Regions from separate parts of the Agrobacterium sp. rho-8.1 genome, predicted to be linked through region 1. Evidence: predicted binding sites of a transcription regulator. Region 1 holds the regulator's gene; the other holds the start of a gene.

Region 1 (15,691 bases):
CTATGCCTTAATATCTACGCGCTCTTCATTGTGCGCAAATACCGGGAGCAGTACGAATGACCGACGTTGTTTCTTCGGCGGCTGGCGTGCCAGTCGCGCCAAAGACGGCCCGTCGCGATATCGGCATCAAGCGCCGTTATGCAGCGGAGCGCCGCTTCCGCACCTATGGCGTTGCCGCGATTTCCTTCGGCCTGCTGTTCCTCTTCCTCCTGATCTGGTCGGTTGTGGGCAAAGGCTACACGGCGTTTCAACAGACCACGATTACGGTTCCGGTCGAGTTTTCCGAACAGATCATCGATCCTGACAATCAACGCGCCACCAATCCGAACAAGCTTGTTACGGCAAACTACCCGGTTCTGGCGCGCAACGCGGTGGCCAAGGCGCTGGGCGTGTCGCTGGACGACCGCACAGCCTTACGCACCATCGGCACCATGGTATCCGACAGTGTACGCACCCAGTTGCGTGACATCGTAACGTCTGATCCCAGTGTGATCGGTACGACGCGGAATGTCGCGCTGCTGGCGTCCGGTGATATCGACTCGGCCTTCAAGGGCCAGTTCGACATGACCGGCGAAGAGGCCAACCGCCGCGTCTCCGACCAGCAGGTCAAATGGATGGATCAGCTCGTCGCAAGCGGCCAACTCGCCAAACAGTTCAACACCGGCATTTTCGTGAATGGTGCGTCGAGCCGTCCGGAGGCCGCCGGTGTGGGTGTCGCGCTCATCGGCTCCTTCTACATGATGATGATCGTTCTGGTGCTGTCCCTGCCGATTGGCGTGGCAGCCTCGATCTATCTGGAGGAATTCGCGCCCAAGAACCGCATTACCGACCTGATCGAGGTGAATATCAACAACCTCGCAGCCGTGCCATCGATTGTGTACGGTCTGCTCGGCCTGTCGGTCTTCATCAACTTCATGGGCTTTCCGCGCTCGGCATCTCTGGTCGGTGGCTTCGTGTTGACGCTGATGACCTTGCCGACGATCATCATCGCCACCCGTGCGGCGCTGAAGGCCGTGCCGCCATCGATCCGTGCTGCGGCTTTGGGACTGGGCGCCTCGAAGATGCAGACGATCTTTCACCATGTTCTGCCGCTGGCCATGCCGGGTATTCTGACCGGCACCATCATCGGCCTGGCGCATGCTCTGGGCGAAACCGCTCCCCTGCTGTTGATCGGCATGGTCGCCTTCGTCGCAAACTACCCGACAACGCCGATGGACCCATCCACGGCCTTGCCGGTCCAGATCTATATGTGGGCAAACGAGGCAGAGCGCGCCTTTGTCGAACGGACATCCGGCGCTATCATTATCCTGCTGATGTTCCTCGTTGTCATGAATGTTGGCGCAATTCTCTTGCGGCGTCGCTTCGAGCGGCGCTGGTAGAAGGAGCTTAGAACGATGAATATGTTGTCGGAAGCAGCAATGGAAAAGGCGCTGGACAAGAAAATGAATGACGTTTCTCATAAGATGATCGGCAAGGACGTGTCCGTCTACTACAGCGACAAACGGGCGCTCTACGATGTGAACCTCAACGTCCGCGAAAACACCGTGACCGCGCTCATCGGACCATCGGGCTGTGGCAAGTCCACGTTCCTGCGGACGCTGAACCGCATGAACGACACGATCGACGGTTGCCGCGTCACGGGTAAGATCACACTCGATGGCGAAGATGTCTACGACAGCAACATCGATGTGGTTGAACTGCGCGCCCGCGTCGGCATGGTGTTCCAGAAGCCGAACCCGTTTCCGAAGTCGATCTACGAGAACATCGCTTACGGCCCGCGCATTCACGGTCTTGCTCGCAACAAGGCGGATATGGATCAGATCGTCGAGGCCAGCCTTCAAAAGGCAGGCCTGTGGAACGAAGCCAAGGATCGCCTTTTGGAGTCCGGCACGGGCCTTTCGGGTGGTCAGCAACAGCGTCTGTGCATCGCCCGCGCGATTGCCGTCAGCCCTGAAGTCATTCTGATGGACGAGCCTTGCTCGGCGCTCGACCCGATTGCGACGGCCAAGGTCGAGGAGTTGATCCACGAGCTTCGCTCCAACTACACCATCGTCATCGTGACCCACTCCATGCAGCAGGCGGCCCGCGTTTCACAGCGCACTGCGATGTTCCATCTGGGCCACCTCGTCGAAGAAAACGACACCGACAAGATGTTCACCAACCCGGATGACCAGCGCACGCAGGATTACATCATGGGTCGCTTCGGCTGATCCCGTCGTTGATTGCAACCCATCGCGTCGAACCGCTTGAGCCCGACAGAGCTTGCGGCCAGCCGCATCGAAACTGGAGAATTCGACCATGCCGACAAACTCACACATCATGTCCGCGTACGACGAAGAACTGAAGTTCCTCAGCCGCCGTATCGCTGAAATGGGTGGCCTTGCGGAGCAGATGTGCAGCGATGCGGTGCGCGCACTCGTCAATTCCGATGCTGCTTTGGCCCAGAAGGTCATTTCGGACGATACGATCCTCGACAACGCCGAACGCGAAATCGGGGACAAGGCAATCGTGACCATTGCCAAGCGTCAGCCGATGGCGGCTGACCTTCGCGAAATCATCGGTTCGCTGCGCATCGCCGCTGATCTGGAGCGCGTGGGCGACCTTGGCAAAAACACCGCCAAGCGTGTTATCGCGGTTGCCGGAACCGGCGTGCCCCGCAAGCTGGCCCGCGGCCTCGAGCATCTGTCCGAGCTGGCCTTGGTCCAGTTGAAGGACGTTCTGGATGTCTATTCCACCCGTTCGGCGGAAAAGGCGCAGACCATCCGCGAACGCGACGAGGAAATCGATGCCATGTACACCTCGCTGTTTCGCGAGCTGCTGACCTACATGATGGAAGACCCGCGCAACATCACCACCTGCACACACCTCCTGTTCTGCGCCAAGAACATCGAGCGTGTGGGCGACCATGCGACGAACATCGCGGAAACCATCTACTACATGGCCACCGGCAGCCAGCCGGCAGGCGAGCGTCCCAAGGACGACAGTTCCAATACGCTCGGTGCGATCACCGAGTGAATTTCCTACAAGCCTGGCGGAGTCACTAGTCATGGTGCCGAAAATAGCAGTTGTCGAAGATGAAGAGGCGTTGAGCGTTCTTCTTCGCTACAATCTCGAATCCGAAGGTTACGACGTGGACACGATCCCGCGTGGTGACGAGGCGGAAATCCGCTTGCAGGAACGTACCCCGGATCTGCTCATTCTCGACTGGATGCTGCCAGGTGTCTCTGGCATCGAGCTGTGCCGTCGTTTACGCATGCGCCCTGAAACGGAACGTCTGCCGATCATCATGCTGACGGCGCGTGGCGAGGAAAGCGAACGCGTGCGTGGATTGGCCACAGGGGCCGATGACTATGTGGTCAAGCCGTTCTCCACGCCGGAACTGATGGCGCGCGTCAAGGCCATGTTGCGCCGCGCCCGGCCCGAAGTCCTGTCATCCGTTTTGAAATGCGGCGACATCGAACTGGATCGCGAAACCCACCGCGTTCATCGCAAGGCCCGCGAAGTGCGCCTGGGACCTACCGAGTTCCGTTTGCTGGAGTTCCTGATGGTATCGCCCGGCCGCGTTTTCTCCCGCTCGCAACTTCTTGACGGCGTATGGGGGCACGACATCTACGTGGATGAACGCACGGTGGACGTCCATGTGGGCCGTCTGCGCAAGGCGCTCAACTTCTCCAGCATGCAGGATGTTATCCGCACCGTACGCGGCGCAGGATATTCGATGGAAGCCTGACGTCTACGACGAAGGCAGATGCGACGTGACGCATCGAAGAGCGCGCGCCCATAATCGACGCATATCAGCAATGTGCGTTTACGTATGGGATCGCGTGGTTGCTCTAGGCTCATCACAAGCCGGTGGGGGCCTCGCTTAAGCTACGCTGAAGATATGATGTGTTGGACAGATGTGGATCTGGGGTGATAAACAACCGGGATACCCGAACGTTTCAGAGCTCAATATCGTCAACAAAAGCAAACGATATCGGATGGCCACTGATATGATGACAAGGGCTGATTGAAATTATCTGAAAATTAAAGTTTGACTATCCGACCGGAAGGCTCTATTAATTGGTTGTCGATATTTTTCTTGCTGAGCTTTGGTTGCCGCGCGATTAGCACCGCGTTTTGAACTAACCCTTTCTTCAAAAAAATCGCTATAATCGCACGCAGGGCATCAGTTCTGCGATCTATCTCTTATGCTTTGAAAGGGTTCATTATGACCACAGGCACAGTAAAATGGTTTAACTCCACCAAGGGCTTCGGCTTCATTCAGCCTGACAACGGCGGCACAGACGCATTCGTACACATCTCCGCTGTAGAGCGTGCAGGTATGCGCGAAATCGTTGAAGGCCAGAAGCTGAGCTACGACCTTGAGCGCGACAACAAGTCGGGCAAAATGTCTGCTTGCAACCTTCAGGCTGCTTAAATAACGGGATCTGCTTTCCCTTGACCACGGATGTACTGGCACTGTTGAAAGCATGAGACCAACCGAGGTCAGGCACTTTGCCTGGCCTTTTTTTGTGCTGCTTGGCGGCACTCGCTTCGGGTACTGTGCCTTTATGGCGTAACAGGCTCCAGGCTGCTCGATCCACCACGCATCGGACTTCCAGCAAATCGATCCCGATTTCAGGCCGGCGCGACAGGAAGGAAATTTCATGTCTGAAACACACAGCAAATCTCGCAAACAGGCAGAGATCGCATTCGGCGCGACGCAGACGCAATTTTTTGCGCGTGGCCATGCGGTTGACGAACTGAATTCGATTACGCAAGCTCGTGAAGAAAAGACGCTCAGACTGCGCGAAGCGCGTCTTGCCAAAGAATTGCAAGACAGCCTGAACCCTGCACCCGCCCCGACGAAACGTGGTAAGAAGTCCTGATCGCAGGATCAGTATGACCACTCAACTGGAATAGAGATTTGAGAAACACTAGAAACATCAAGAACAACGAAGTCTCCGAACAACGCGGCGCCGCGGCTGACGCAAAGGCTGCTCTTTTGAAGGCCTATCGCGAAGCCAAGGAAGCTGCGGCACCCATGCTTGAAGCCAAGCAGGCCGAACAGATTGCCGTTGCCGAGGCCCGCAGAGCGCGCCAGGCTGAACGCGACCAGCAAAAACGCGACGAAAAAATCCGCCTCGAAGCAGAAGCCGCCGAAAAGCAGGCTGAACTCGAAGCTGCGGCAAGTGCTGAAGAAGACGCCCGTAAGCTGGCCGACAAAAACCGCATCGCCCGCGTCATCGAAGACGAAGCCGCTTGCAAGGCAGAGCGCGATCGCCGCTATGCCAACCGCAAAGCCCGTCAAGGCTGAACCATCCGCCAAGATCAAGCAGCCGTTCAATCGAAGGGCTGCGATCTGGCCGGGTGCCTTGTCAAACTTCTAGCGGCGTAGGGCACTAACCCGGACACGGCATTCTCAGCGCTCACCGCTCAGGCAGATCCCTGTCTGGGACGCTTTTTGCGCACAGCATAATTCTTCTCCTGAATATTTCGGTCCAACGTCAAGCTCATCGCTCTATAAGAGTTCATGGGATGATGGTGGACAATTGATATGAGCGTTTGGCGTCGTAAGGCCATCGAGGCTGCACCCGAACTGCGCGATGAGATCGAACGCGCCTGGTCGCCCATGGCTGCATGGATAGAGCTGCGCCCGTTTTTCGAAGACTGCGTGAAAAACGACAGAAGAGAGAAAGCCCGGCGTATCGTGCATTACGCCCGCTATTGTCTTGCAGCTCCACACGCAGATATCAACACCGCTGCGGCGGTTGGCTTCATTGAACATCTGGCCGACGATGAACAGGTGCCTCTCCGCTTGCCCGAACTCATCACGACTCAAGAGGTAGAAGAGTGGCGCACCATTCTGACCTATCACACCGAAGCAGTGATAATAGACGCTTTGAGCGAAGCGTGCCGACGTCGAAGACATCACAACACTTCACACATTAAAAAAGCGGGCCAATGACCCGCTTTTTTATCATCATAATGTGTTTCTCGAACCTTCAGGCTCTGCGGCGTTCGCTCACAGGCTGGTACGCCATCTTTGCGTGGAATTTGCAGTAAGGCGAGGATTCAGACGCGTCGCAGCCGCAGAAATGGAAGTCATCCTTTAGCGGATCGCCGACCGGCCATTTGCAGGTGCGTTCCGTAAGTTCCGTCAGTGTTAGACGCAGCGATGTCGGCAGAACCGCTGTGTTGACCGGTGCGTAGTCAAGAACCCGGCCTGTATCGGTATCCTGATCGTTCGACGTTGCTGTGCGCACCGTTGGACGTGGTGTCGCAGCACGTGCCTGGAAGGTATTTGCGGCGCGGGGTGCAGCAGACGGTGTCGCGACCGTTGGGCGCTTTGCTGCGGGACGTGACGTAGCAACTGTGCCGCCTGCTTTCGCGCGGCCGGGCAGGTTCAGACGGTGGACTTTGCCGATAACGGCATTGCGGCTGACACCGCCAAGTTGTGCCGCGATCTGGCTCGCGCTCAGGCCCTCGGCCCACAACCTTTTGAGTCTCTCAACGCGTTCGTCAGTCCAGTTCATGCCGCTTCTCCGCTTGTCGCGCAGGCCGAATCATTCTCTAATGCCGTGGAGTGAACCACGCGCAGAGTGTCCGCCAGATTTTAGGTGACTAGTTCCGCCGCTTGCAGTCTAGTAATTGAAGATTAACCTAATCGTCGGGTGACTCTCTGACAAGAGTCGTGGGAATCATCTGGAATCGATTTTCCGGTTTTCCCCAACTTGCTGCATTTGTGAGTCAGAAAAGCAACACCTCGTATGGTGTCCCAAATTGCCTACCATGGCTTGAGAAAGCCGGAAAATACGGACATTTGTTGACATCGCCAGGTGAAGTGACAATAGTGATCGCGTAAGAGGAAGACGACCAGAAGCCGCCGCGAGGCGGCATTTTTGATTTTCAGGCACGGGATGACCGGTAAGCCCTCATGAGAGCGCCTTTCGCGCAAGGAGTGACACTGCCATGGCCGACACCGCGCCATTGTTCGATACGTTTTCCAGAGCTCCTCTGCGCTTTGAACGAGGAGAGGGCGTTTGGCTCGTTACGGAAAACGGCGAGCGATATCTGGATTTCGGCGCGGGGGTAGCGGTCACATCGGTTGGTCACAGCCATCCTCACATGGTGGACGCTTTGAAGTCGCAGGCAGAGAAGGTGTGGCACCTGTCCAATCTCTACGAGGTTGAGGGGCAGGAAGTGCTCGCCAAGCGGCTGACGGATGCAACTTTTGCGGACAAGGTGTTCTTCACCAATTCGGGTGCAGAATCCCTGGAATGCGCCATCAAAACCGCGCGCCGTTATCATTACACGCACGGTCATCCGGAAAAATTCCGTATCATTACCTTCGAAGGCGCATTCCATGGGCGCACGCTGGCAACGATTGCCGCCGGTGGACAGGAAAAATATATCGAAGGTTTCGGCCCGAAGGTCGAAGGCTTCGATCAGGTGCCGTTTAACGATCTCGACGCGCTGAAAGCGGCGATCTTACCGGAAACGGCAGCGTTGCTGATCGAGCCCATTCAGGGTGAAGGCGGTGTTCGCCCTGTAACCCCAGAATTTTTGCGGGAACTTCGCTCGCTGTGTGATGAACATGGCCTGCTGCTGATTTTTGATGAAGTGCAGACCGGTGTTGGCCGCACGGGCAAGTTCTTTGCGCATGAGTGGTCGGGCGTGACGCCGGATATCATGGCGGTGGCCAAGGGTATCGGCGGCGGTTTTCCGTTCGGCGCTTGTCTTGCCACGGCAGAGGCCGCGTCCGGCATGACGGCTGGCGTTCATGGTACGACCTACGGCGGCAACCCGCTGGCGATGGCCTGTGGCAACGCGGTGCTGGATATCGTTCTGGCCGAGGGCTTCCTCCAGCATGTGCGGGATGTGACGCTTGTGTTTCGTCAAGGACTTGCATCCTTGAAGGATCGCTATCCTGATGTGATCGAGGAGATCAGAGGCGAGGGCCTGCTGATCGGCGTCAAGGCGAAGGTGCCGTCATCGGATCTGCTGCACGCCATTCGCGCAGAGCGGCTTCTGGGCGTTCCCGCTGGTGACAATGTCATCCGCCTGCTGCCGCCGCTTGTCGTGACGGCAGAAGAGGCGCGAGAGGGGTTGGCCCGGCTCGAACGAGCTGCGGAAAGCCTTACGACGAAAATGGCAAGAAGCGCTTGAACGCGCATTGTTCAGGCAAGCGCCAAGCGCGGCCTGCACCAACGGGACTATATTGAAATGGCATCAGCAAAGCATTTTCTAGACCTTTCGGCCGTCGGTTCGGAAGACCTGCGGGTTATTATGGACGACGCCCGTGCCCGAAAGATTGCCACCAAGAACGGCACGGCGGAAAAGCCGCTGGCTGGCAAGATGTTGGCAATGATCTTCGAAAAGCCCTCCACGCGGACGCGTGTCTCCTTCGATGTCGGCATGCGCCAACTGGGCGGCGAGACGCTGTTTTTGTCGGGCACGGAAATGCAGCTTGGCCGCGCTGAAACCATTGGCGATACGGCCAAGGTTCTGTCGCGATATGTCGACGCGATCATGATCCGCACCACGGACCATTCGCGCCTTTTGGAGCTTGCCGAACACGCGACCGTGCCCGTCATCAACGGCCTCACCGACGAGACGCACCCTTGCCAGATCATGGCCGACATTCTCACTTTCGAGGAGCATCGCGGCCCAATCAAGGGCAAGACCATCGCCTGGACGGGGGATGGCAACAACGTGTTGCATTCGCTGGTGGAAGGCTCTGCCCGCTTCGGTTACCGCATGAACATGGCCGTACCGATGGGGTCTGAGCCCCATGACCGTTTCCTGAACTGGGCGCGCAACAATGGCGGCGAAGTGGCGCTATATCACGATGCGGAACGAGCAGTTGCCGGTGCCGATTGCGTGGTGACCGACACGTGGGTGTCCATGAACCAGGAACACAAGGCTCGCGGCCACAACATCTTTCAGCCTTATCAGGTCAATGCCGCCCTGATGGGCAAAGCCAGCAAGGACGCCCTGTTCATGCATTGCCTGCCGGCGCATCGCGGTGAAGAGGTGACGGATGACGTCATCGACGGTCCTCAGTCTGTCGTTTTCGATGAAGCCGAAAACCGTCTGCATGCCCAAAAGGCCATCATCGCCTGGTGCATGGGCGTTATCTGATTTGCGTCAGCCAATCACCTGCAGGTGATGCGGAACCGGTTGACTTGAATTTCAAGCCAAGGTTCCTATTTCTAGCGCAATTCAATGTTGCCGTTATTTAAAACGGCAACCTTTCATCAATCGTTCGCCGCTCGGTGGCTTCGTGCCGGCTCGTGTCTCGCAGGAGGTCCGGTCCGAACGGACACGCTGTTTTTGGATAAACCGCCCCTTTTGCTAAAGTTAAGGTGGCACGGTGGTTCCGTTTTCATCGTGCCCGGTCTATCTGCGCAAGACGAACATCATGCCTGTTGGTCGATACCATCGCGTTTTCGATCATTTTGCGCGAAAGCACGGGCGAGTGACGTTAAGGAGTTAGGACATGGCAGACGCAACGGTACAGCTGGACGATCTTAAATTGGCTGGCGATGACAAGGTCGTTCCCTTTCAGGTAGAGGGACTGGACGTGCGCGGTCGCGCCGTTCAGGTCGGGCCACTCCTCAATGCTATTCTGGCGCGGCATGATTACCCGCCGGTCGTGGCTCGCCTTTTGGCGGAGGCCGTGGTTTTGACGTCGCTGATTGGCACGTCCCTCAAATTTTCTGGCAAACTGACCCTTCAAACGAAGAGCGATGGTCCTGTGGATCTACTGGTCGCGGATTTTTCTGCACCTGAGAGTATGCGCGCCTATGCTCGTTTCGATGAGGAGCGCCTGACTGAGGCGACCGCTGCTGGCCAAACCTCGCCGGAACAGTTGCTGGGCGAAGGTATTCTCGCTTTCACCATCGACCAGGGCGTGGGCATGCAACCATATCAGGGCATCGTACCCTTGGATGGGTCGTCGCTGGAGGATATTGCCGGTGTCTATTTTCGGCAGTCAGAACAGTTGCCGACCCGCGTACGCCTTGGCGTTGCCGAGTTGTTTGACCGGGACAGCGATGGCAATCCGCGTTGCAGTTGGCGAGCGGGCGGTATTATCGCGCAGTTTCTGCCACAGGCGCCTGAGCGTGTTCGCCAACGCGACCTGCACGGCGGTGATGGCGACGAGGGCGCTGCCGAATATTCGGAGGATGATGCCTGGACCGAAGCGGTTGCTCTGATCGACACGGTGGACATGGATGAGCTGACCGATCCGCAGGTGCCTGCGGAAAAACTGCTGTTTCGCCTTTTCCACGAGCAGGGCGTGCGCGTCTATGACCCGCAATTGATCCTTGATCGCTGCAATTGCTCGCGCGACAAGATCAAAGGGGTCCTGTCAGGATTTTCCGCAACAGAAATCCAGGAAAGCCAGGAGAATGGTGTCATCTCCGTTACCTGCGAGTTCTGCTCCACCACCTATCATTATCCGGTAGAGGAAATGGAAGCGGCGAAATGAATTGAAAAGGCGGGATGATATCCCGCCTTTTTTAATTGAGAATTCTTGTCAGCCCGGGACTATCCAGAGAAAATGCGGGGATGGCGACGGTGAAAACCTCGCCGGTTTCTGCTTTCATTTCATAGTGGCCGAACATCATGCCGGATGGTGTATCCAGCGGGCAGCCGGAGGAATACTCATATGTGTCGCCGGGTTTCAGCTGCGGCTGTTCACCGATCACGCCAGGGCCTGATACTTCGTCCACCTGTCCCGTCTCATCCGTGATATTCCAATACCGGCTGACGAGGGTGACGGCCAAACTGGAATGGTTGGAGATCACCACCGTGTAGCCCCAGACGTAACGGCTGTCATCCGGGTCTGACTGCTCTTCAAGGTAATAGGGGTCGACGGTGACCTCGATGTCTCTTGTCACTGCTCGATACATAATGCGGCCCTAAGTCATTGCTTGTCAAACATTCTACACCAAAGGCGTGGGTCATCGTCAAGAAACTGCAGGTCAACGCGGGATTTTGACGAATACGATGCACGCTTTCCCGAATAGATATCACCTGTAAGGTAATATCCGGTTACCACACCGACTTTTTGGCGTTTGGCGTTTTTCGGGCGTCTCGGCGCGCTAGTCTGTGGCAGAGGAACGGGTAGAAACGGCCCGGCATATGCCCGGGCCGTGGCTGTCACATCAGGCGGATACCTTAGCGATTGCGGCTGCAAAATCCTCCAGCAGATCGTCAGTATCTTCGATCCCGCAGGAAAGACGCAGCGTGCCGCCGGAAATTCCGAGTTCAGCGCGGGCCTCGTCGGTCAGGTTCTTGTGCGTAGTTGTCCCAGGATGGGTAATCAGGCTCTTCGCATCGCCCAGATTGTTGGAAATCTTGACGATTTCCAACGCGTTCTGCAGCTTGAAGGCCGCTTCCTTGCCACCTTTCAATTCAAAGCACACCAGCGTCGAGCCACCCGTCATCTGCTTGGCGATGATGTCGGCTTGCGGATGGTCGGCGCGGCCTGGGTAGATAACCCTGGCGATTTTGCCCTGATCGGCGAGAAAATCCGCAATCTTTCCGGCATTTTCTGTCTGCTGGCGCACGCGCAACGGCAGCGTCTCAACACCTTTAAGCAGCGTCCACGCGTTGAAAGGAGACATGGCCGGGCCTGTGTGGCGGAAGTAATCCTGAAGCTCTTCCTCGATCCACTTTTTGTCGGACAGAACGACGCCGCCCAGGCAACGTCCCTGGCCATCGATGTGCTTGGTTGCGGAATAGACGACAATATGTGCGCCCAGTTCCAGCGGCTTTTGAAAAAGTGGTGTGGCAAACACGTTGTCGACCACCAGCTTCGCGCCGATCTGGTTGGCAAGCTTTGCTACGCCTGCGATATCGACCACTTCCAGCGTCGGGTTGGTCGGGCTTTCAAGGAAGAACAGCTTGGTGTTCGGCTGGATTGCCTGTTCCCAATTGGCGAGATCGCGGCCATCGACCAGCGTACATTCGATGCCGTATTTCGGTGCCAGCGTCTCGACGACCCAACGGCAAGAACCAAACAAGGCGCGGGCGGCAACGATATGATCGCCTGCCTTCAGCTGGCAGAGAATGGCGGCGCTGACGGCAGCCATGCCAGAAGCCGTGGCGCGCGCATCTTCGGCGCCTTCCAGCAGGCACATGCGCTTTTCGAACATGTCATTGGTTGGGCTTGCGTAACGGGCGTAGATGAAGCCTTCCGTTTCGCCCTTGAAACGGGCTTCGGCCGCCTCGGAACTGTCATAGACGAACCCTTGCGTGAGGTAGATCGCCTCAGATGTTTCGCCATAACCGGAACGCAGTGTACCACCGTGTACCAATTGTGTTGCCGGGCGCCATTTCTTGCTCATGTCATCACCTTACAAACAAAAAAACCGGCCGCAAAAGCAGACCGGTTACAAGCGCACCCGGTCTTTTTAGCCACTTGTTTAACGTGGCTGCAAGCCGACCGGCCAAATCACCACGGGATAAGCTTGGCTTAACTCTGTTAACGACTTGCGTCAATGCCTTGCTTTTGGTTTTGTCGCCGTGAAAAGGGATGATCAAACGATGGCGAGAACGACGGGCATATTGGCGGATACTGCGATCCGGGAACTGTTCAGTTCTGGACAGTTGAAGAGCGAACGCGCGCTGGATGGAGATCAGATCCAGCCAGCAAGCCTGGATCTGCGTCTGGGCGGAAAAGCTTACCGCGTACGCGCCAGCTTCATGCCCGGCCCATCGACAAAAGTCATCGAAAAGCTGACGCGTTTCAGCTTGCACGAAATCAATCTCGGCGAAGGTGCCGTTCTGGAAACCGGCTGCGTTTACATCGTACCATTGATGGAGGCGCTTGCCCTGCCTTCGGATATGTCCGCGTCTGCCAACCCCAAAAGCTCTACGGGTCGTCTCGATATCTTCACCCGCGTCATCACCGACAATGCGCAGGAATTCGACAAGATCCCCGCGGGCTATAACGGCCCGCTCTATCTCGAAATAAGCCCGCGCACGTTCCCAATCGTCGTCCGTCAGGGCTCGCGTCTCTCACAAATTCGCTTTCGTATCGGTCATTCCGTCCTGGCCGATGCTGAAATGCTGGCCTTGCACGAAGAGGAAACGCTGGTCGCGAGCGAAATGCCCAACGTGTCCGGCGGAGGCATCGCCTTGTCGATCGATCTTCAGGGTTTTGGTGAAAACCGCCTGATCGGCTATCGTGGCAAACACCACACCGCAGTTGTGGATGTCGACCAGAAAGCTGCCCATGATGTCCTGGATTTCTGGGAGCCGATCCACGCGAGAGGTCGTGCCGAACTCATTCTTGACCCGGACGAGTTCTACATTCTTGTCTCGCAGGAGGCCGTCCATGTTCCGCCCCTCTACGCTGCTGAAATGACACCGTTCGATCCGCTGGTCGGCGAATTCCGCGTCCACTACGCCGGCTTCTTTGACCCAGGCTTCGGCCACGCCAGCGCCGGTGGCACCGGCAGCCGCGCCGTTCTCGAAGTTCGAAGCCATGAAGTCCCCTTCATTTTGGAACACGGCCAAATCGTCGGCCGCCTGGTCTATGAACACATGCTGACCAAGCCGGAAGGCCTCTATGGCAGCGGCCTCGGCTCCAATTATCAGGCCCAAGGCCTCAAATTGTCAAAACACTTCCGCGCTGCATAGCCCTAACGAAGCTTGACAGTCTACCACAACTGTCACACCGTCATCTTGTGCGCGGGTGTAGCTCAATGGCAGAGCAGCAGCTTCCCAAGCTGAATACGAGGGTTCGATTCCCTTGGTAATCCCCCCATTCTTAACGGGGCTCCGCAGTAGAACTCACGCGGCCATTTTTAGTTTCTGTGCAGGCGTTATGCCGCCGATGCCCATATTGGGCCGTTCGTTGTTGTAGGTCCATAGCCACTGCGTGGCGAATTCCTGCGCCTCCTCGATGCTTTCAATGATGTACTGGTCAAGCCATTCATGTCGGACGGTGCGGTTGTAGCGCTCGACATAGGCGTTCTGTTGCGGCTTTCCGGGCTGGATGTGGCTCAACGCAATTCCTTGCGTTTCGGCCCATTCCATCAGTTTGCCACTGACATACTCAGGCCCGTTATCCACACGAATGGCGAACGGTTTACCGCGCCATTCGATGATCCGGTTCAGGCTGCGGATGACGCGTTCAGCAGGCAGCGAAAAGTCCACCTCGATACCCAGCCCCTCCCGGTTGAAGTCGTCCAGGACATTCAACAGTCGGAATTGCCGACCGTCCTCCAAACGATCCGCCATAAAATCCATGGACCAGACCAGGTTCGGAGCTTCCGGCACGGTCAACGCATCGGGCTTGTCCCGCTTCAAACGCTTGCGTGGCTTGATCCTGAGGTTCAACTCCAGCTCGCGGTAGATGCGGTAGACACGCTTGTGGTTCCAGCGATGTCCTCGGACATTCCGTAGGTATAGAAAGCACAGGCCAAAGCCCCAAGTCTTCTTTGCCCGCGTCAGCCCGATCAGGAGATCGGCGATCTGCTCGTTCTCGTCGTTCAGCTTGGCGCTGTAGCGATAGCAGGTCTCGCTGACCTGGAAGGTGCGGCAGGCAAGCGCAATGCTCACCCCGCGTAATGCCACTGCTTTCCCGGCCATCTCTCGGCGTTGAGATGGCCGCGTCATTTTTTTCCCAAAGCCTCTTTGAGCAGTTCCGCTTGCATGCTCATCTCCGCATACATCTTCTTCAGCCGACGGTTCTCATCCTCCAGAGCTTTCATCTGGCTGATCATCGATGCGTCCATGCCCCCATACTTGGCCCGCCATTTGTAAAATGAGGCAGTGCTCATCCCGTGCTCCCGGCATAGCTCGGGAACTGGAACACCACCTTCTGCCTGGCGCAGGATGGCCAATATCTGCGGTTCGCTAAATCTGCTCGTCTTCATCAAAAATCTCCTCGATCATAAAGCCCGAGAAAATTCTACTTTTGAAGCCCGTTAATTTGCGGGGGGATTACCTGTTCACACGCCAGATGGCAGGCTGCGGCAAGATCGAAGGCAACACATCGAAACTCATCTGCGACCACGTCAAACCTCACAAGGGTGATGAGGTGGTGTTCTTCGATGAGACCAATCTTCAGACGCTGTGCAAGCTATGCCACGACACATTGAAGCAACGAGAGGAGCGGTCGCGAAGTTACTTACTAAGAGATTTTAGATAATCACAATCGTAAACCGACCGTGCTTCAGAAAGCTTGATATCAAAAACATGATCCTTGATGATCTGACTCTCAACCTCAAAATATGGCTGGATCGCGACTGTTCCCAAATCTTTGTTATTAACAAGATCGTGCACTTTTCTGTACGCGCTTTCGCACTCTGTTTTGGTCAACGATATGAGGTGGGAAACGTTATATTTAACGCTCGATACCATGTTTATCTCATTGGTTGATGTCGTGCCGTTCAGTGACTCTCTAACAACGAGCTCATCGAGATTGTCGAAAAATGCTCCGGTAAACTTCTCCGAGAAGGTCAGGTGGTACGAATTAAGTTTAATAGAATTTGAACCTTCAAACGAGACTTTAAATGGAAATTGTGCTTCCACTCTGTAGCCGATAATTCTATCCGCGAGTGTTGTTGGTACGACCGTTACGGTGCCTTCCAAAACGTTTCGTTGATCTAATGTGCCAAAGACATTCACTGCCTTCAAATTTCTGGTATCAAAATATTCCTTGAGCTTCGCGTCCCGTTGAAATTCG
Region 2 (15,691 bases), 210 kb from region 1:
CCGTTGCCGACACCCAATGCACGGGCCGCGTTCACATATTCAAAGTTTCTGGCGCGCAGGAACTCGGCGCGGACAATGCCGACGAAGCCCACCCATGAGAAAAGCAGCATGATGCCGAGTAGCACGAAGAAGCCGGGCGGCAGGATGGCGGCGATGATCAGCAGGATGTAGAGCACCGGCATGGACGACCAGATCTCGATGAAGCGCTGCATTAGAAGGTCGGTCCAACCCCCGAAATAACCTTGCACCGCACCGGCGCTGACGCCGACGATGGCAGAGGCGATGGTGAGCGCAAGGCCAAACAGCACTGAAATGCGGAAACCATAGATGACACGAGACGCGACATCGCGGGCCTGATTGTCGGTGCCGAGCCAGTTGAGATTGCCCAGCGTGCAGCCCGGATCGGCAGCCCCTTGCGGATAGCCCGAGCAACGCTCCTGCGCATCCATCAACCAGAAGGGGGCCGTCGGGGCCGAATGCGGAATGTTGGAATTGACCGTCTGGTAGGAATAGCGGATCGGCGGCCAGATCATCCAGCCATTGGCGCTGATCTCATCCTGAATGAAGGAGGATTTGTAATCCGTCTGGGCAAGGAAGCCGCCGAATTTCTCTTCCGGATAATCCACCATCACAGGCACGAGAATCTCGCCCTTGTAGGAGGCGATGATCGGCTTGTCATTGGCCAGAAACTCGGCAAACAGGCTGAGGCCGAAGATCAGCAGAAAAAGCCAGAAGGACCAGTATCCCCGGCGGTTCGCCTTGAAATTCTGCCACCGCCTGACGCTGGTTGGCGAGAAGAAGGGCCGCTTTTGAGGCAACACATCGGTAACGATGGGCGTTGTCACGGTCATCACACGTCCCTCCGCTCGAAGTCGATGCGCGGATCGATCCAGGTGTAGATCATGTCGGAGATGAGGCTGACGACGAGGCCCATGAGCGAGAAGATGAACAGCGTTCCGAACACGATCGGATAATCGCGATTGACGACCGAGAGGTAGCCGAGCCGCCCAAGACCATCGAGCGAGAAGATGTTTTCGATCAGAAGCGAGCCGGTGAAGAAGGCGGAGATGAAGGCACCGGGAAACCCTGCGATGACGATCAGCATGGCGTTGCGGAAGACGTGGCCGTAGAGCACCTTGCGCTCCGACAGACCCTTGGCGCGGGCCGTCACCACATATTGCTTCTTGATTTCATCGATGAAGGAGTTTTTGGTCAGCAGTGTCGTCGTGGCAAAAGCGGACAAGACAAGCGCCGTCAGCGGCAGCGCCAAATGCCAGAAGTAGTCGATGATCTTCTGCCACCATGTCAGTTGCGCAAAATTGTCGGAGGTCAGCCCGCGCAGCGGGAACCAGTCGAAGAACGAACCACCGGCAAACACCACGATCAGCAAAATGCCGAACAGGAAGCTCGGCACCGCATAACCGACGATCACGATGCCCGATGTCCAGACATCGAATCGCGATCCATCCGAGACCGCCTTCTTGATGCCGAGCGGAATCGAGATGGCGTAGGAGATGATCAAGATCCAGAAGCCCAGCGAAATCGAAACCGGCAGCTTGTCGATGATGAGATCGATGACGGAGGAATTGCGGAAGAAGCTGTCGCCGAAATCGAAGCGGATGTAATTCCACATCATCTCGAGAAACCGTGTGAGCGGCGGTTTATCGAAACCGAACTGCTTTTCGAGCTTGGCGATTAGCTCGGGGTCCAGTCCTTGCGCGCCGCGATACTTCGAACCGCTTTCATCCATCCCCCCACCCATCAGGTCGCCACCGCCTGAAAGTCGGTCGGAGGCGCTGTCGCCGGAGCCGGAAAGCTGGGCAACGACCTGCTCCACAGGTCCACCCGGCGCAAACTGAATGACGAGGAATGAGATGCCCATGATGCCGATGATGGTCGGTATCATCAAGGCAAGACGCCGCAAAAGATAAGCTCCCATCAGGCGCCTCCCTCAATGGCATCGGGCTCGGTTGTCATCGGCTTCGTCAAACCGTTTCCTTTCGGGCCTGCGGTATCCCACAGGCGGCGTGATTCGTAATCGCTCATGTGAATCAAGGCTTGGCCTATAAAGCAAGGCCCAGCTTATTTTCCGGCACTTGCAGACCACCAGGCGTCGGGGAAGCCGATGCCATAGCGAGGCAGTGTCTGGGGCTGTACCAGCGTATTCCAGTAGGCGAGCGTCATTTCCCCGCGATAGAATTGCGGGATCACATAGTTTCCGGCCAGAAGCACCCGGTCCAGCGCCTTAACTGCTGCGACCTGATCATCGCGGTTCGCTGCAAAAATAATCTTGCGCACAATCGCATCCACGGCAGGGTTGCTGATGCCCGCAAAGTTCTTGGACCCTTGGCGATCAACCGCCTTCGAGCCCCAATAATCCGCCTGCTCATTTCCTGGATTCGCGCTCTGAGCCCAGAGATTGACAATCATGTCGAAATCAAACGAGCGGGTGCGATTTGTGTATTGTGACGTATCCACCACCCTGACTGTCGCATTGATCCCGATCTTTTTCAGATTCTGTGCGTAGGTCACCACCACGCGCTCCATCGCAGCGGAATCGACAAGTATCTCAAACTCGAAAGGCTGGCCTGTGGAGGCGTTCACCATTCGGTTGCCGCGAAGCTCGTAACCCGCTTCCTTCATGAGTTTCACGGCTTCACGGAGGTTGTCACGCTGCTTTGCCGGATCGCCGCCGACCGGATTTTTATACTCTTTCGTAAAGACTTCAGGCGGAATCTGGTCTTTGACTTCGTTGAGAATTTCCAGCTCTTTTCCTTCCGGAAGGCCTGAGGATGCCAGATCGCTCCCCATGAAGTAGCTGCCGATTCGTTGATATTGGTTATAAAACAGCGTGCGGTTCATGTCCTCGAAATCGAAGGCGTAGTTCAAGGCCAGACGAACGTTCGGGTCTTTGAACTTGTCTCGTCGTCCATTGGGCACGAGCGCCTGCATGATGCCCACTGAACGATAGATGTTGGGTAGCTCTTCTTTTTTGACCCGACCGTCTCTGACGGCAGGAAAATCATAACCGGTCGCCCACCGACCTGCGGAATTCTCCTGCCAAAAGTCCGTATTTCCAGCCTTGAAAGCCTGAAATTCAACATCCCGGTCAGTATAAAATGTGTAGCTCACGGTCTTGAAGTTGTTCATTCCGACATTGAGGTTGAGGTCCTTGCCCCAATAATCGTCACGTCGTTCATAGGTTATGGTTGAACCTGGCGAGATGGATGCAATCTTGTAGGGGCCGGAGCCCATCACCGGCTCAAGCGTGCCGCGGGAAATATCGCGGGGCTTGCCGTCTGCACCATTGGCTTCCCACCAGTGTTTCGGCACGACCATGATCTGGCCGACGATCTGTGGAAGTTCCTTGTTGTTCTTTTCATTGAATGTGAAGGTGACTTCGCGCTCACCAGTCACTTCAGCTTTGCTGACATGGGTATAGTAGGTTGCAAGTTGTGGACTTAAGTCCTTCGCTTTTTCGAAACTGAACACGACATCTTCAGGCGTTACCGGCTGACCATCGGCCCACTTGGCTTCTTTTCGCAGGCGAAAACTGGCCTTGGAGATATCATCGGGAAAGCTGACGGCTTCGGCAAGAAGGCCGTAGGATGAGGAGAGCTCCTCTTCCGAGGATTTCATGAGTGTATCAAAGACAGCGCCGAGCCCGGTCGCAAGCTCCCCCTTTGCCAACAGAGGATTGACCGTATCGAACGTACCAGCGGTCGACAGCCTTAGCGTCCCGCCCTTGGGTGCGTCAGGATTCACATAATCAAAACGCTCAAAACCATTTGGATGCTTCAAATCGCCAATCGTCGAAATCCCGCTGCGCCAATTGTCGCTGTCTTGAGCGTTTGCCGCAATCGGCGCTGCCACGAACGAGACGGCGGCCAGAGCGAACAAACCGGATTTCAACCTTGCAAATGCCATAGGGCGACAGTCCTCTTCGTTTTTCATTGCTGTGCAGCATAAGACAAACATTGGCAAAATATAGGGGATTTGGCTCACAAGCAGTTTATGTCGCTGAAATCGGCGAACATGCTTTCACCTAATTCGCATTCCAGCGTAATCTTGCAAAGAGAATCATTTCAAGCATTGCAGGCGGCGGACCATATGGAAAAACAGGTAAGGGGCGTGGGCAAAGCATCACTCCTGGCACTCTCGATGATGTCCATTCTTGCCGTCGATAGCGGTTCCGCCTTTGCGCAGGACGCTCCCGCCAAGCAGGTCTTCGGCAATATCGCCTTACCATCTTCCGGTCCATCCGCCTCTTACGGCTCCTATGCCAAGGGTTGCCAGTCCGGTGCCGTGGCGCTTCCCACCGAGGGGCAAGGCTTTCAGGCCATGCGGCTTTCCCGCAACCGCCGCTGGGGCCAGCCGCAGATGATTTCCTTCATCGAACGCTTTGCGCAGGATGCCCAGAAGATCGGCTGGCCAGGCCTGTTGATCGGCGATATCTCGCAGCCGCGTGGTGGCCCGATGCTGACGGGCCACGCCTCGCACCAGATCGGCCTCGATGCCGATATCTGGTGGCGACAGATGCCCAACCAGATCATGAGCGCCGAACAGCGCGAGAGCACGCCCTTCATCTCCATGCTCGACAAAAGCAAGTTCCTGACGGTAGACGATCGAAAATGGTCTCCGCTCAATGCCAAGCTGGTGATGATGGCGGCAAGTTACCCGCAGGTAGAGCGTATCTTCGTCAATCCGGCCATCAAGCAGAAGCTGTGCAAGACATGGACGGGCGACCGCACCTTCATGGGCAAGATCCGTCCGATCTACGGACATGACGAGCATTTCCACGTGCGTCTGGAATGCCCGCCCGGCGCTCCCAACTGCAAGCCGCAGGCACCTGTTGGTGCCGGCGATGGCTGCGACAAATCGCTGGCATGGTGGTTTACCAAGGAACCTTGGGCAGCCCCTAAAAAAGACCCAAATGCCAAGCCGCCAAAGCCGCCGCGCCCGATGATGGTATCCGATTTGCCGAAGGCCTGCGCTGCCATCGCGGCAGCACCTTCGGCGGGCCGTGCAACAAGTGCTGCGGCACAAAAGTCCTACGCGCCCGCAGCGATTGAATCTGAAGTGGAAGATGCCGGTCCGCAGTCGTCCCGTTCGGGCGGACCCATGCCGCCTGCCGATGTCCCCCGGCCATCCTCCCGCCCATCATCGAATTGATAGCGCGCGGCTTTCCAACCGGTACAAAGTTGCGGTAGAAGGCTTCAAATCGATTGAGAAACCGCGATCTGAACAAGGCTGGGGCGCAGACATCATATGACGGGGCAACGCTGTATCGCTTTGATCGCGCATGACCAGAAAAAAGACGATATGGCGGATTTCGCACGGCAGCATCAGGCCGCCCTGTCGCGATTCAGGATCGTCGCCACGGGCACCACCGGCGGGCGGGTACAGGATGCCTGTCCAGGCTTGAGCGTTGTGCGCCTGAAGAGTGGCCCGCTGGGTGGTGATCAACAGATCGGCGCTATGATCGCGACGGGCGACGTCGACATGCTGATCTTTTTCATCGATCCTCTCTCTTCCCTACCCCACGACGTGGACGTCAAAGCCCTGACGCGCCTTGCGACCGTCTATGACATTCCCATGGCCTTGAACCGCGCCACCGCCGAACAATTGACCGACTTTCACGAGACACATTGATATCCGGCCATCCAGGAGCAGCGATGACCAAGCAGAACGAAACACTTTCCTTTCCGATTCTGATCGGAGACATCGGCGGCACCAATGCGCGCTTTTGCATTCTGCCGGATGCGGATGCCGAACCGACGCTCCTGACGAGCGTCAAGACCGCCGACTTTAAGTCCATCGACGACGCGATCCAGAAAGCCGTGCTGGATCACACGGACTTGCTGCCCGTTTCCACCATCCTCGCGGTCGCCGGCCCGATCGAGACCGACGAGATACCGCTGACCAACTGCCACTGGGTCGTCAAGCCGAAGGAGATGCTCGTCAATCTTGGCTTGAAAGACGTCATCGTCATCAACGATTTCGAAGCGCAGGCTCTCGCCATCGCCTCGCTTGGTGGTGATGACAGAGAGACTATCGGCCCTGATGAACCGGATATGATGGCGTCGCGCGTCGTGCTTGGGCCCGGAACCGGGCTGGGTGTCGCAGGCCTCGTTTACGCGCGTAACATGTGGTTTCCCGTTCCCGGCGAAGGCGGTCACATCGATATTGGCCCACGCAGCGCACGCGACTATCAGGTCTTTCCGCATCTCGACAGCATCGAAGGGCGCATTGCAGGCGAGCAGATCCTGTCCGGTCGAGGGCTCGTCAATCTCTATCGCGCCATTTGTAAAGCCGATGGCATGAAGCCTGACTTTTCCGATCCCGCAGACGTGACGGCAAAGGGATTGAGCGGTGAAAACCGCCAGGCGCAGGAAACTCTGTCGCTGTTCAGTACCTATCTCGGCCGGATCGCTGGCGATATGGCATTGATTTTCATGGCCCGTGGCGGTGTCTATCTTGCCGGTGGCATCTCGCAGAAGATCATTCCCGCCTTGCGCCTGCCGGAGTTCCGCGCAGCCTTCGAAGACAAGGCCCCGCACAAGGCTCTGATGCGCAGCATTCCGACCCACGTCGTCACTCATCCGCAGGCGGCCTTGGCCGGACTTTCGACGTATGCCCGCACGCCAGCGAATTTCGGCCTGACATTGGATGGGCGGCGCTGGCAGGCGTGACGGCCAAGTCTGCACTGGTCAAAACCTGCCCGAATGTCTATAGACGCCGGTTGAAGAGACGGCCTGCCCGTCTGAACCGCACAAGGTGGATGAACCTTTGAAGACCGCCAAGACAAGAAAAACTGTGGATTCCGAAACGATGACCGCAGTTTTGAAACGCGTATTCGCCGAAAATGCGCGTGACCACATTCCCGGATATGCCTTCGCGATATTCTGCCTGCTGGCAGTCGCAGGCACGACGGCTTTCACGGCATGGATCATGGACTCGATCATCAACGAGGCCTTCGTCAACAGACGCGCCGATCTCGTCTGGATCATCTGCGTTTCCATTTTTGCGGCCTTCTTCATTCGCGGTCTGGCAACCTATGGCCAATCGGTGGCGCTGTCGAAAATCGGCAACAACATCGTCGCCCGCTACCAGAAGCGGCTTTACGCGCACCTCATGACCCTGTCGGTCGGCTATCTCAGCGAATCGCGGTCGGCGCATCTTTCTGCGCAGGTCAGCCAGAACATCGGCGGCATTCGCGATGTCATGAACATGACCGTCACCTCGGTCGCCCGAGACCTTTTGACCTTTATTGCCCTTGTGGTCGTGATGATCGTCAAGGACCCCATTCTATCGCTCATCATCGTCGTCATCGTGCCGCCGCTGGTTTTAGGTCTGCGCTACATCGCAAGACGCCTTCGCAAGGCGACACGCGACGCCGTCATCCTCAACAGTCGCGTGCTGGGCGCGATGCAGGAAACGCTTCAAGGCATTGCCATCGTCAAAGCCTTCACCATGGAAAAGCCGCTGGAAGATCGCGTCAACAAGGTGATCGAAGCGGCTGAATGGCGCGCGAACCGCATTGCCAAACTGACAGAAAAGACGGCACCGCTGACCGAAACGATCGCGGGCCTGGCGGTCTCCGGTGTTCTCGGCTACGCCGCTTATCGTGCGATCTATGACAATGTCCCGCCTGGCGCCTTCTTCGCGTTTATCACCGCCCTTCTTCTCGCCTATGATCCTGCGCGCCGTCTGGCCCGCCTGCAGGTTTCCATGGAGCGTGCCGTCGTCAATGCCCGCATGATCTATGAAATTCTCGATATGCAGCCCCTGCAGCGTGAAAAGCCCAACGCGCCAGACTTGACGACGACCAGCGCCACGGTCGAATTTCGCGATGTTGTCTTCTCGTACAAGGATGGCGGACCCATTCTGAAGAATGTCAGCTTCACCGCCGAAGGCGGCAAGACGACAGCGCTGGTGGGTCCATCGGGTGCAGGCAAGTCGACCATCATCAACCTCATTCCGCGTTTTTACGACCCAAGCGGCGGCGCGATCCTGATCGATGGTCAAAACATCGCCGATGTCACGACACGCTCGGTTCGATTGAACCTGGCCTATGTGTCGCAGCAGCCATATCTGTTCGAAGGCACCATCCGCGACAACATCCGCTATGGCCGCCCCGAAGCAACGGACACCGAGATAGAGGACGCAGCAAAGCTTGCATTCGCGCATGATTTCATTCTCGCGCAGCCGCAGGGCTATGATACCGCAGTGGGTGAAAATGGCATGAGCCTTTCGGGCGGTCAGCGCCAGCGTCTGTCGATTGCCCGCGCGCTGGTGCGCAACGCGCCCATTCTTCTGCTCGATGAAGCGACATCCGCGCTGGATACGGAGTCGGAAGCGGTCGTGCAGAAGGCGCTGGATACGGCCATGTCCGGCCGCACCGTCATTGTCATCGCGCACCGTCTGTCGACTGTGGTGAAAGCGGACAAGATCGTCGTCATGAACGAAGGTCTGGTCGTGGAAGAAGGCGCGCACGAGACGCTTGCGCGCCAGGAGGATGGTCTTTACGCTCGCCTCAACAATCTTCAGGCAACGGGTGTGCGTGGCCTTTGAACCGGAAAGCATGAGCGAGGCAGCATGAGCGGCGATGGCATGAAACTGGTGGTCGTGGGTGCGGCTGGTCGTATGGGGCAAACCCTGATCCGGCTGATCCATGAGACACCGGGCGTTCAGCTTCATGCAGCGGTCGGGCGTGAAGGCTCACCGTTCATCGGCCGTGACGCTGGCGAGCTTGCCGGTCTGGGTCCAATCGGTCTACCTGTAACCAGTGATGCACTCGCTGCTTTCGTGCACGCCGAGGGCGTCATCGATTTCACCTCACCCACAACAAGCACGACTTTTGCAGGGCTAGCGGCGCAGGCGCGGATCGTTCATGTCATCGGCACGACCGGCTGCTCGCCGCAAAACGAGGAGACGTTTCGGGCAGCTGCTCGCCATGCCCGAATCGTGAAATCCGGCAATATGAGCCTCGGAGTCAATCTGCTGAGCGTGTTGACCCGGCAAGCAGCGAAGGCGCTTGAAGCCAACGCCTGGGACATCGAAATCCTCGAAATGCATCACAAGCACAAGGTTGACGCGCCGTCCGGTACCGCACTGCTGTTAGGCGACGCCGCAGCACAGGGTCGCGGTATTGACCTTGCGGCCAGATCGGTGCGCGTTCGTGATGGTCATACCGGCCCGCGCGAAGGCGGCACGATCGGCTTTGCCACATTGCGCGGTGGCTCTGTCGTGGGAGACCACTCGGTGATTTTTGCCGGCGAAGGTGAGCAGGTCACGCTTTCGCACCACGCCGCAGACCGGACGATCTTTGCCCGTGGCGCAATCGCTGCCGCCGTCTGGGCACACGGCCAAAAGCCGGGCTTTTATTCGATGCTGGACGTTCTCGGTCTGGCTGAAAAACCATAACCAACCTCTGGAGAGACATTGCTATGAGCGGAACCCTCGTCCTCGTTCGTCACGGCCAAAGTGACTGGAACCTCAAGAACCTCTTCACCGGTTGGCGCGACCCGGACCTGACCGACCTTGGCGTTCAGGAAGCCAATGCCGGTGGCAAGGCGCTTGCCGATTACGGCATCAAATTCGATGTGGCGTATACGTCGTCGCTCATCCGTGCCCAGCGCACCTGCCAGATGGTTCTCGACAATGTCGGACAATCCGATCTCGAAACGATCCGCGATGAGGCTTTGAACGAACGCGACTACGGAGATTTGTCCGGCTTGAACAAGGATGATGCGCGCGCGAAGTGGGGCGAGGATCAGGTCCACATCTGGCGCCGCTCCTACGACATCCCGCCGCCAGGCGGCGAAAGCCTGCGCGATACGGGCGCGCGCGTCTGGCCATATTATCTGACGGAAATTCTGCCGCGTGTGCTGCGCGGCGAAAAGGTGCTGGTGGCTGCGCACGGCAATTCGCTGCGCTCGCTCGTCATGGTGCTGGACAAGTTGAGCAAGGACGAGATCCTCAAGCTCAATCTCGCGACCGGTGTGCCCATGGTCTACAAGCTGAATGCCGATTCAACCGTCGCCGCGAAAGACGTGTTGGGCGATATGTCGGCCGCGCATTAAGGCCAAACGAAAAGAGCGCCCGTCAGGATATGGCAGGGCGCTCTCATGATCGAATAAATTAGCAGTATAGGGGCTCATCGAAGCATAGCTTCAGAAGTTACGATGTTCGCCGAACCAGTAGGCGCAAAATACTGTTGAACCCGCGAAAACAGCGAAGAACGTCGCGATAAGAATTCCAATTTCCATGATCGTTTACTCCTGTCATCTTTTGAAACTTGCATTGATAACGCACGATGCTTGAAGAAGTTTCATTGACGGTCCAAAGCCCTGTTGTCGTGCAGTGTCACGCGGTCCTCGGGGGGCGTTGAAACAAGTGGAAACCGGACAAACGTCCTCGCTTGATGCGATATCACGACAAGCATCATCATTCCGTCACGCAGAAGCATTAATTCGCTGTGACAGCCTTGAACATCAGAGGCGATTTCATTCAAACTGTCGTTTGATCGTGACTATCGAAAGTGCTGCCCCGTGCGTTACGCCATTTATTTCACACCAGCGAAAGACGATGCCCTTACTGAAACGGCCTCGCGATGGCTCGGGCGACATGCGTTCACGGGTGCTCACTACGAGGAACACGCAGCTTATGCCAACACGACCGCTGAACCTTGCCGCTACGGATTTCATGCGACGCTGAAAGCACCCTTCGAGCTTGCGTCTGACCGTAGCGAGACCGATCTTTTGACGGCCTTGCGCGCCTTTGCCGGCAACCGTCAAGCCTTTGATATCCCGAATGCCGTTATCGGAACGCTCGGCCCCTTTTTTGCTGTCGTGCCCGACAGGGTCCATCAGCCGCTGCAGGATTTCGCTGCAGATGTTGTCCGCTATTTCGAATCCTTCCGAGCGCCCCTTTCAGAGAGCGATATCGCGCGACGCAGGCCGCAAAACCTGACGGAAAACGAGAGGCAGAACCTGACGCGATGGGGTTACCCGCATGTCATGGACGATTTTCGCTTTCACATGACGCTGACCGGGCCTGTGCCTGAGAACCGCCGTTCGGACGTGGCAAGCGTTCTCAACCGCGAATTTGCCGCCTTTACCAATCGCCCGCTGACGATTTCGGGGCTAGGACTGTTTGTTGAGCCGGCGCGCGGCGATGATTTTACCGTCCATACCTGGTTGCCCCTTGCCGGATCCGCCGGACAGACGCACGGCGCCGATAGCGCCAACGACACGAAAGACTGATACCCATGACCGAACATGTTTTTTCCAAAGCTCGCATCGTCCTGGAAGACGAAATCATCAAGGGCTCTGTGCTTGTTCGCGATGGCCTGATTGTCGATATCAGTGACGGTTCGTCGAGGGCAGGCGAGGATATGGAGAACGACTTCCTGATCCCCGGTCTGGTCGAACTACACACCGACCATCTGGAGCAGCATTATTCTCCACGCCCCGGGGTGACGTGGAACAAGACCGCTGCCATTCAGGCCCACGATGCGCAGGTCGCGTCATCGGGCATCACCACGGTTTTCGATTGCCTGCGTCTCGGTTCGGATGAGGACGGCGGCTTCGAAAAGGGCGAGATGCGCGACATGGCGGATGCGATCGAGCACGCCCAGAGCGAGAACCGACTGCGTGCCGACCACCTGCTGCACCTGCGCTGCGAAGTAGCGGCGGCCGATGTGCTGGATCATTTCGAAGATTTCGAAAACGACCCCAAGGTAAGACTGATCTCCCTGATGGATCACTCCCCGGGTCAGCGACAGTTCCAGACGATGGATCAGTACATCAAGTTCTACCAGAAAAAGCGCGGCTTGAGCGACGAGGTCTTCAAAGCCTTTGTCGATCGCCGTGTGTCCGCATCCAGAAAGTACTCGGCGCAACACCGCGATTTTCTGGCTGCCCGCTGCGCCGAGCACGGCATCACCGTGGCCAGCCATGATGATGCGACCGATGCGCATGTCGAGGAAGCCATCGGCCACGGGGTGAAGCTGGCGGAGTTTCCGACCAGCGTCGAGGCCGCAAAGGCGTCGCACAGTGCCGGTATGAGCGTTCTGATGGGTGCGCCGAACATCGTTCGCGGCAAGTCCCATTCCGGCAATATCGCGGCGCGAGACCTCGCCGAACTCGGGGTCCTTGACGTGCTGTCGTCAGATTACGTTCCCTTCAGCCTTCTCTACGCACCGTTTTTGCTTGTCGATCAGGTCGAGGGGATGACGCTTCCCAAGGCGATTTCCATGGTCACGGCCACGCCTGCACGCACTGTCAGCCTGGACGATCGCGGTCGTATCGCACCGGGCATGCGCGCCGATCTCGTGCGCGTCCACCGTGACGATGGTGTGCCCGTCGTTCGCTCCGTCTGGCGACAAGGAAGGCGTGTGGCATGAGTGAAAACTCGTCACAGCGCTCCGATCCTGCGCCAAGCTCCCGCGGCGTCATGATCGTGGTGGTGGGACCGAGCGGCGCTGGCAAGGACACGCTTATGGCGTTCGCCTCAGCGCAACTGGGCCAGACCGACAAGCTGCACTTCGTGCGCCGTGTCATCACCCGCGATCATGCCGCTGGCGGCGAGGACCACGATGCGGTGAGCCAGAGCGAATTCGACCGGCGGCAGACGGCGGGAGATTTCTGCGTCTCCTGGCAAGCGCATGGCTTGAGCTACGGAATTCCGGCGTCTGTACTGGAGAGACTGGACCAGGGTCAGGTCGTCATCGCCAACGGTTCGCGCTCAGCATTGGCACAGTTCAAGGCGACATTTCCCTCCCTGAAAGTCATCAACATCGTCGCAACACCAGAGGTGTTGGCGCAAAGGCTGGAGAATCGCGGGCGTGAAAGTCGCGAGGACATCTTGCGACGCCTCCAGCGCGGTTCCATTGAGGTCTGTGGAGAGTTCGATGTCGTAACGATCGACAATAGCGGCGCGCTGGACAGGGCCGGCAGGGTGCTGGCGGAGGTCCTCGAAGACCACATCCGCCGCTGCCGCTGATTACAGCGCCTGAATTTCAGCGAGAATATCGCTATCGATGATGATGCCGTTTTCCAGCGATTGCTTGCGAACACCCTGGCTGCGGCGGCCCGGAAGGCGCGCATTCTCCTGCCCCTCGATTTCGCTGGCCATCAGTGCCAAACGCTTGGCAAAGACATGATCCCCGGCAATAGCGGGATCGATGGCAATCAGCGTGTGCCCCAGCGAGGGTGCCGTTCCGGTGTCATCCAGCAGCGAAGACGCTTGGAACCCGAAATTGCCCCCCGTCAGACCGGCGGCCATGACCTCCACCATCAGCGCCAGTGCCGCACCTTTGGCGTCACCGGCAGGCGCCATCGTTCCGTTGATCGCCTCATGCGGATCGGTCGTCGGGCGCCCGCTCGCATCCATCGCCCATCCCTCGGGAATGCTGACGCCCTTCTGCCGGGCAGCCATGATTTTTCCGCGCGCGACCTTGGACAAGGCAAGGTCGATAACCAGCGGATCGGTACCCTCGACAGGAGCCGCAAAGGCAATCGGATTGGTTCCATATAGCGGCTTGATGCCACCCCAGGGCGCCATCGACGCGGGTGCATTGGCCACCATGAAGGCGACGAGACCCTGTTCCGCAAACCGTTCCACCGTCAGCGCCATGACGCCAGCATGGTGAGACCGACCGATGACGGCAAGCGCGATACCCTGTTCTCTGGCAATGGCAGGAAGTTGGTCGACAGCCAGATCTATAGCCGGGTAAGCATAACCAAGATGGGCATCGATGGACAGGACGGCCGGGCGCACACGCGTCGCGACCGCGACCGCCTTGGCATCCACTTTTCCGACCCGCACCTGCTTGATGTAGACGGGAATACGCCTGAAGCCATGGCCGCTTTGACCTGCGGCTTCCGCCGACACCAGTGCGCGAGCGACCGATCGTGACGTGGCCGGAAGGACGCCGTCTTTTTCAAAAATGGAAGACACGAAGTCTTCCGCCTGTTCAATGCTGAATTTCATGATGTCGAATGCTTCCCGGTGAGAAGACAGCCGTACCTCAATCCCGCGCGAACAAAAAGTCCGATCACCTCAAATAATGGGTGATTACTCCAATAGAATCCTGACCTGGAATGTCGTTTCGGCCCCTTCTGGTGGTGCCGATACCGATACACGCTGGATCGCGCTCAGGACCTTGCTGTCGATCTGCGCATCTCCGGTCGAACTGAGAATACGGGCTCTGGATATGGAGCCGCTTGCATCGACACTGAAAGCAACCGTGACGGCCGTGCCCTTGTCCGCAAGCCTTACCACGCGCCGTGAGACGGCAGATCGCACCTTCGAATTCCACTTGGCGGGCGATACCGATGACGAAAACAACCCGGAACTCGTTTTTGGTGCTGCGGTCCGATTGGATTGTGTGGTTTCCGAGCGGGCAGCCTGTCTGGCTTCCGAGGGAGGCGGCGCAACCTTGCGTTCGGCCTTTTTCCTGTCGGGCTGCTCTTTCTTCTCAACCTGCTTTTCAACAGGCGGCGGCGGTCGCAGCGCGGGCAACGGCACCTCGACATTTTCAAGCTCTGCCATCTGCTGCTGCTGAACGGGATCCACCTCTTCCACGGGCGGCGGCGGCTCTTCCGGCAATGGCTCGGCGACCTCCGGCGGCGGCTCAGGCATGGGTTCAGGCTCAGGCAGAGGTTCCGGCGGTGGCGGCGTTTCCTCGGCAACAGGTTCCGGTGGCGGCTGGGGCGCTTCCTGCGGTGGCGTCTCCTCTACTTTTTCAGGCTCGACGTTTTTAATCTCTTCGGTATCGACAACATCCTCAGCTTCCACCATTTCTTCGGTTTTCGCAGCCTCGGGAAGAGCCGCAAGCTCGATCATGATGGCCGCTGGCGGTCCATTATCTGCCGGAGGCTCCGGCGGTTGCTGCAAAAGGTAATAGGCGGCACCGGCATGCACCGAAATCGTCAGAACCGCAGCCGTCGTCCACAGGGCCACTTCTCCCAGCCGGGAGCGTCCTGTGCGAAAAGCGGTCTCGTTCATGGAGCCGCTCCGCCGGGCGCGGGTGTGCCCGATGGCGCAGTCTGATGCTGAGGGGATGGTGCCGCTATTGCCGGCTGGCTCGCAGCCGCCGCATTCTCAAGTCCCACGAGCGCGATCTTGAGATAGCCGCTGTCACGCAGCATGTTCATGATTTCCATGAAATGCCCGTAATCCACGGCCTTGTCGGCACGCAGAAAAATGCGGGTGTCCTTGTTGCCGCCGGTGCGCGCATCAAGGCTCGCCGTCAGCGCGTCCCTGGCAACGGCGTCGTTTCCAAGGTTGAGAGAGAGGTCGTCCTTGACGGTCAGATAGAGCGGCTCTTCGGGTCGCTCTGCAGGCTTGGCGCTGGACGCGGGAAGATCGACATTCACATCGACGGTCGCCAAGGGTGCTGCCACCATGAAGATGATGAGCAGAACCAGCATCACGTCGATGAAAGGCGTGACGTTGATCTCATGGTTTTCGGAGAGCTCGTCTCCCCCGCTGTCGCGAATACCGCCCGCCATGATCAGCGCCCCACGAGTGAAACAGCTGGCTTGGCCGCATTACCGGGCGGAATGCGGCGGAAATCGAGGTCACGGCTGACCAGACGCTCGACGCCTGCGGCGACATCGGCCAACAGGTGGCGATAGCCGGTGATGGAGCGGGCAAAGACGTTGTAGATCACCACGGCCGG

What was found. The regulator PhoB, encoded in region 1, activates phosphate uptake and scavenging genes when phosphate is short. The targets are predictions, from matches to a motif close to TGTCATNNANCTGTCAT.
Region 2: a site for PhoB is predicted at 10,445-10,461, ahead of RMR21_RS00345 (DUF1045 domain-containing protein). Genes of this name have one in related genera too.

What each region holds. Positions count from the first base shown of each region.
Region 1 covers NZ_CP192788.1:263,988-279,678, forward strand. Annotated here, with positions in the region: gene pstC (phosphate ABC transporter permease subunit PstC) at 1-60, shown strand, start outside; gene pstA (phosphate ABC transporter permease PstA) at 57-1,379, shown strand; gene pstB (phosphate ABC transporter ATP-binding protein PstB) at 1,395-2,210, shown strand; gene phoU (phosphate signaling complex protein PhoU) at 2,299-3,015, shown strand; gene phoB (phosphate regulon transcriptional regulator PhoB) at 3,047-3,730, shown strand; gene RMR21_RS01365 (cold-shock protein) at 4,211-4,420, shown strand; gene RMR21_RS01370 (hypothetical protein) at 4,650-4,871, shown strand; gene RMR21_RS01375 (DUF6481 family protein) at 4,910-5,299, shown strand; gene RMR21_RS01380 (DUF7674 family protein) at 5,540-5,950, shown strand; gene RMR21_RS01385 (GcrA family cell cycle regulator) at 5,988-6,518, opposite strand; gene RMR21_RS01390 (aspartate aminotransferase family protein) at 6,955-8,151, shown strand; gene argF (ornithine carbamoyltransferase) at 8,209-9,126, shown strand; gene RMR21_RS01400 (Hsp33 family molecular chaperone) at 9,485-10,477, shown strand; gene apaG (Co2+/Mg2+ efflux facilitator ApaG/CorD) at 10,509-10,901, opposite strand; gene RMR21_RS01410 (O-succinylhomoserine sulfhydrylase) at 11,157-12,341, opposite strand; SAM riboswitch at 12,387-12,465, opposite strand; gene RMR21_RS01415 (2'-deoxycytidine 5'-triphosphate deaminase) at 12,541-13,638, shown strand; tRNA gene RMR21_RS01420 (tRNA-Gly) at 13,692-13,765, shown strand; one part of gene RMR21_RS01425 (IS3 family transposase) at 13,792-14,630, opposite strand; one part of gene RMR21_RS01425 (IS3 family transposase) at 14,630-14,879, opposite strand; gene RMR21_RS01430 (HNH endonuclease) at 14,966-15,154, shown strand; gene RMR21_RS01435 (hypothetical protein) at 15,130-15,691, opposite strand, start outside.
Region 2 covers NZ_CP192788.1:58,567-74,257, reverse strand. Annotated here, with positions in the region: gene RMR21_RS00390 (ABC transporter permease) at 1-851, opposite strand, end outside; gene RMR21_RS00385 (microcin C ABC transporter permease YejB) at 851-1,939, opposite strand; gene RMR21_RS00380 (extracellular solute-binding protein) at 2,083-3,927, opposite strand; gene mepA (penicillin-insensitive murein endopeptidase) at 4,111-5,172, shown strand; gene RMR21_RS00370 (methylglyoxal synthase) at 5,269-5,652, shown strand; gene RMR21_RS00365 (glucokinase) at 5,676-6,692, shown strand; gene RMR21_RS00360 (ABC transporter ATP-binding protein) at 6,832-8,574, shown strand; gene dapB (4-hydroxy-tetrahydrodipicolinate reductase) at 8,599-9,426, shown strand; gene RMR21_RS00350 (2,3-bisphosphoglycerate-dependent phosphoglycerate mutase) at 9,450-10,085, shown strand; gene RMR21_RS00345 (DUF1045 domain-containing protein) at 10,554-11,267, shown strand; gene RMR21_RS00340 (alpha-D-ribose 1-methylphosphonate 5-triphosphate diphosphatase) at 11,273-12,409, shown strand; gene phnN (phosphonate metabolism protein/1,5-bisphosphokinase (PRPP-forming) PhnN) at 12,406-13,008, shown strand; gene RMR21_RS00330 (Ldh family oxidoreductase) at 13,009-13,998, opposite strand; gene RMR21_RS00325 (energy transducer TonB family protein) at 14,083-15,015, opposite strand; gene exbD (TonB system transport protein ExbD) at 15,012-15,521, opposite strand; gene exbB (tonB-system energizer ExbB) at 15,524-15,691, opposite strand, start outside.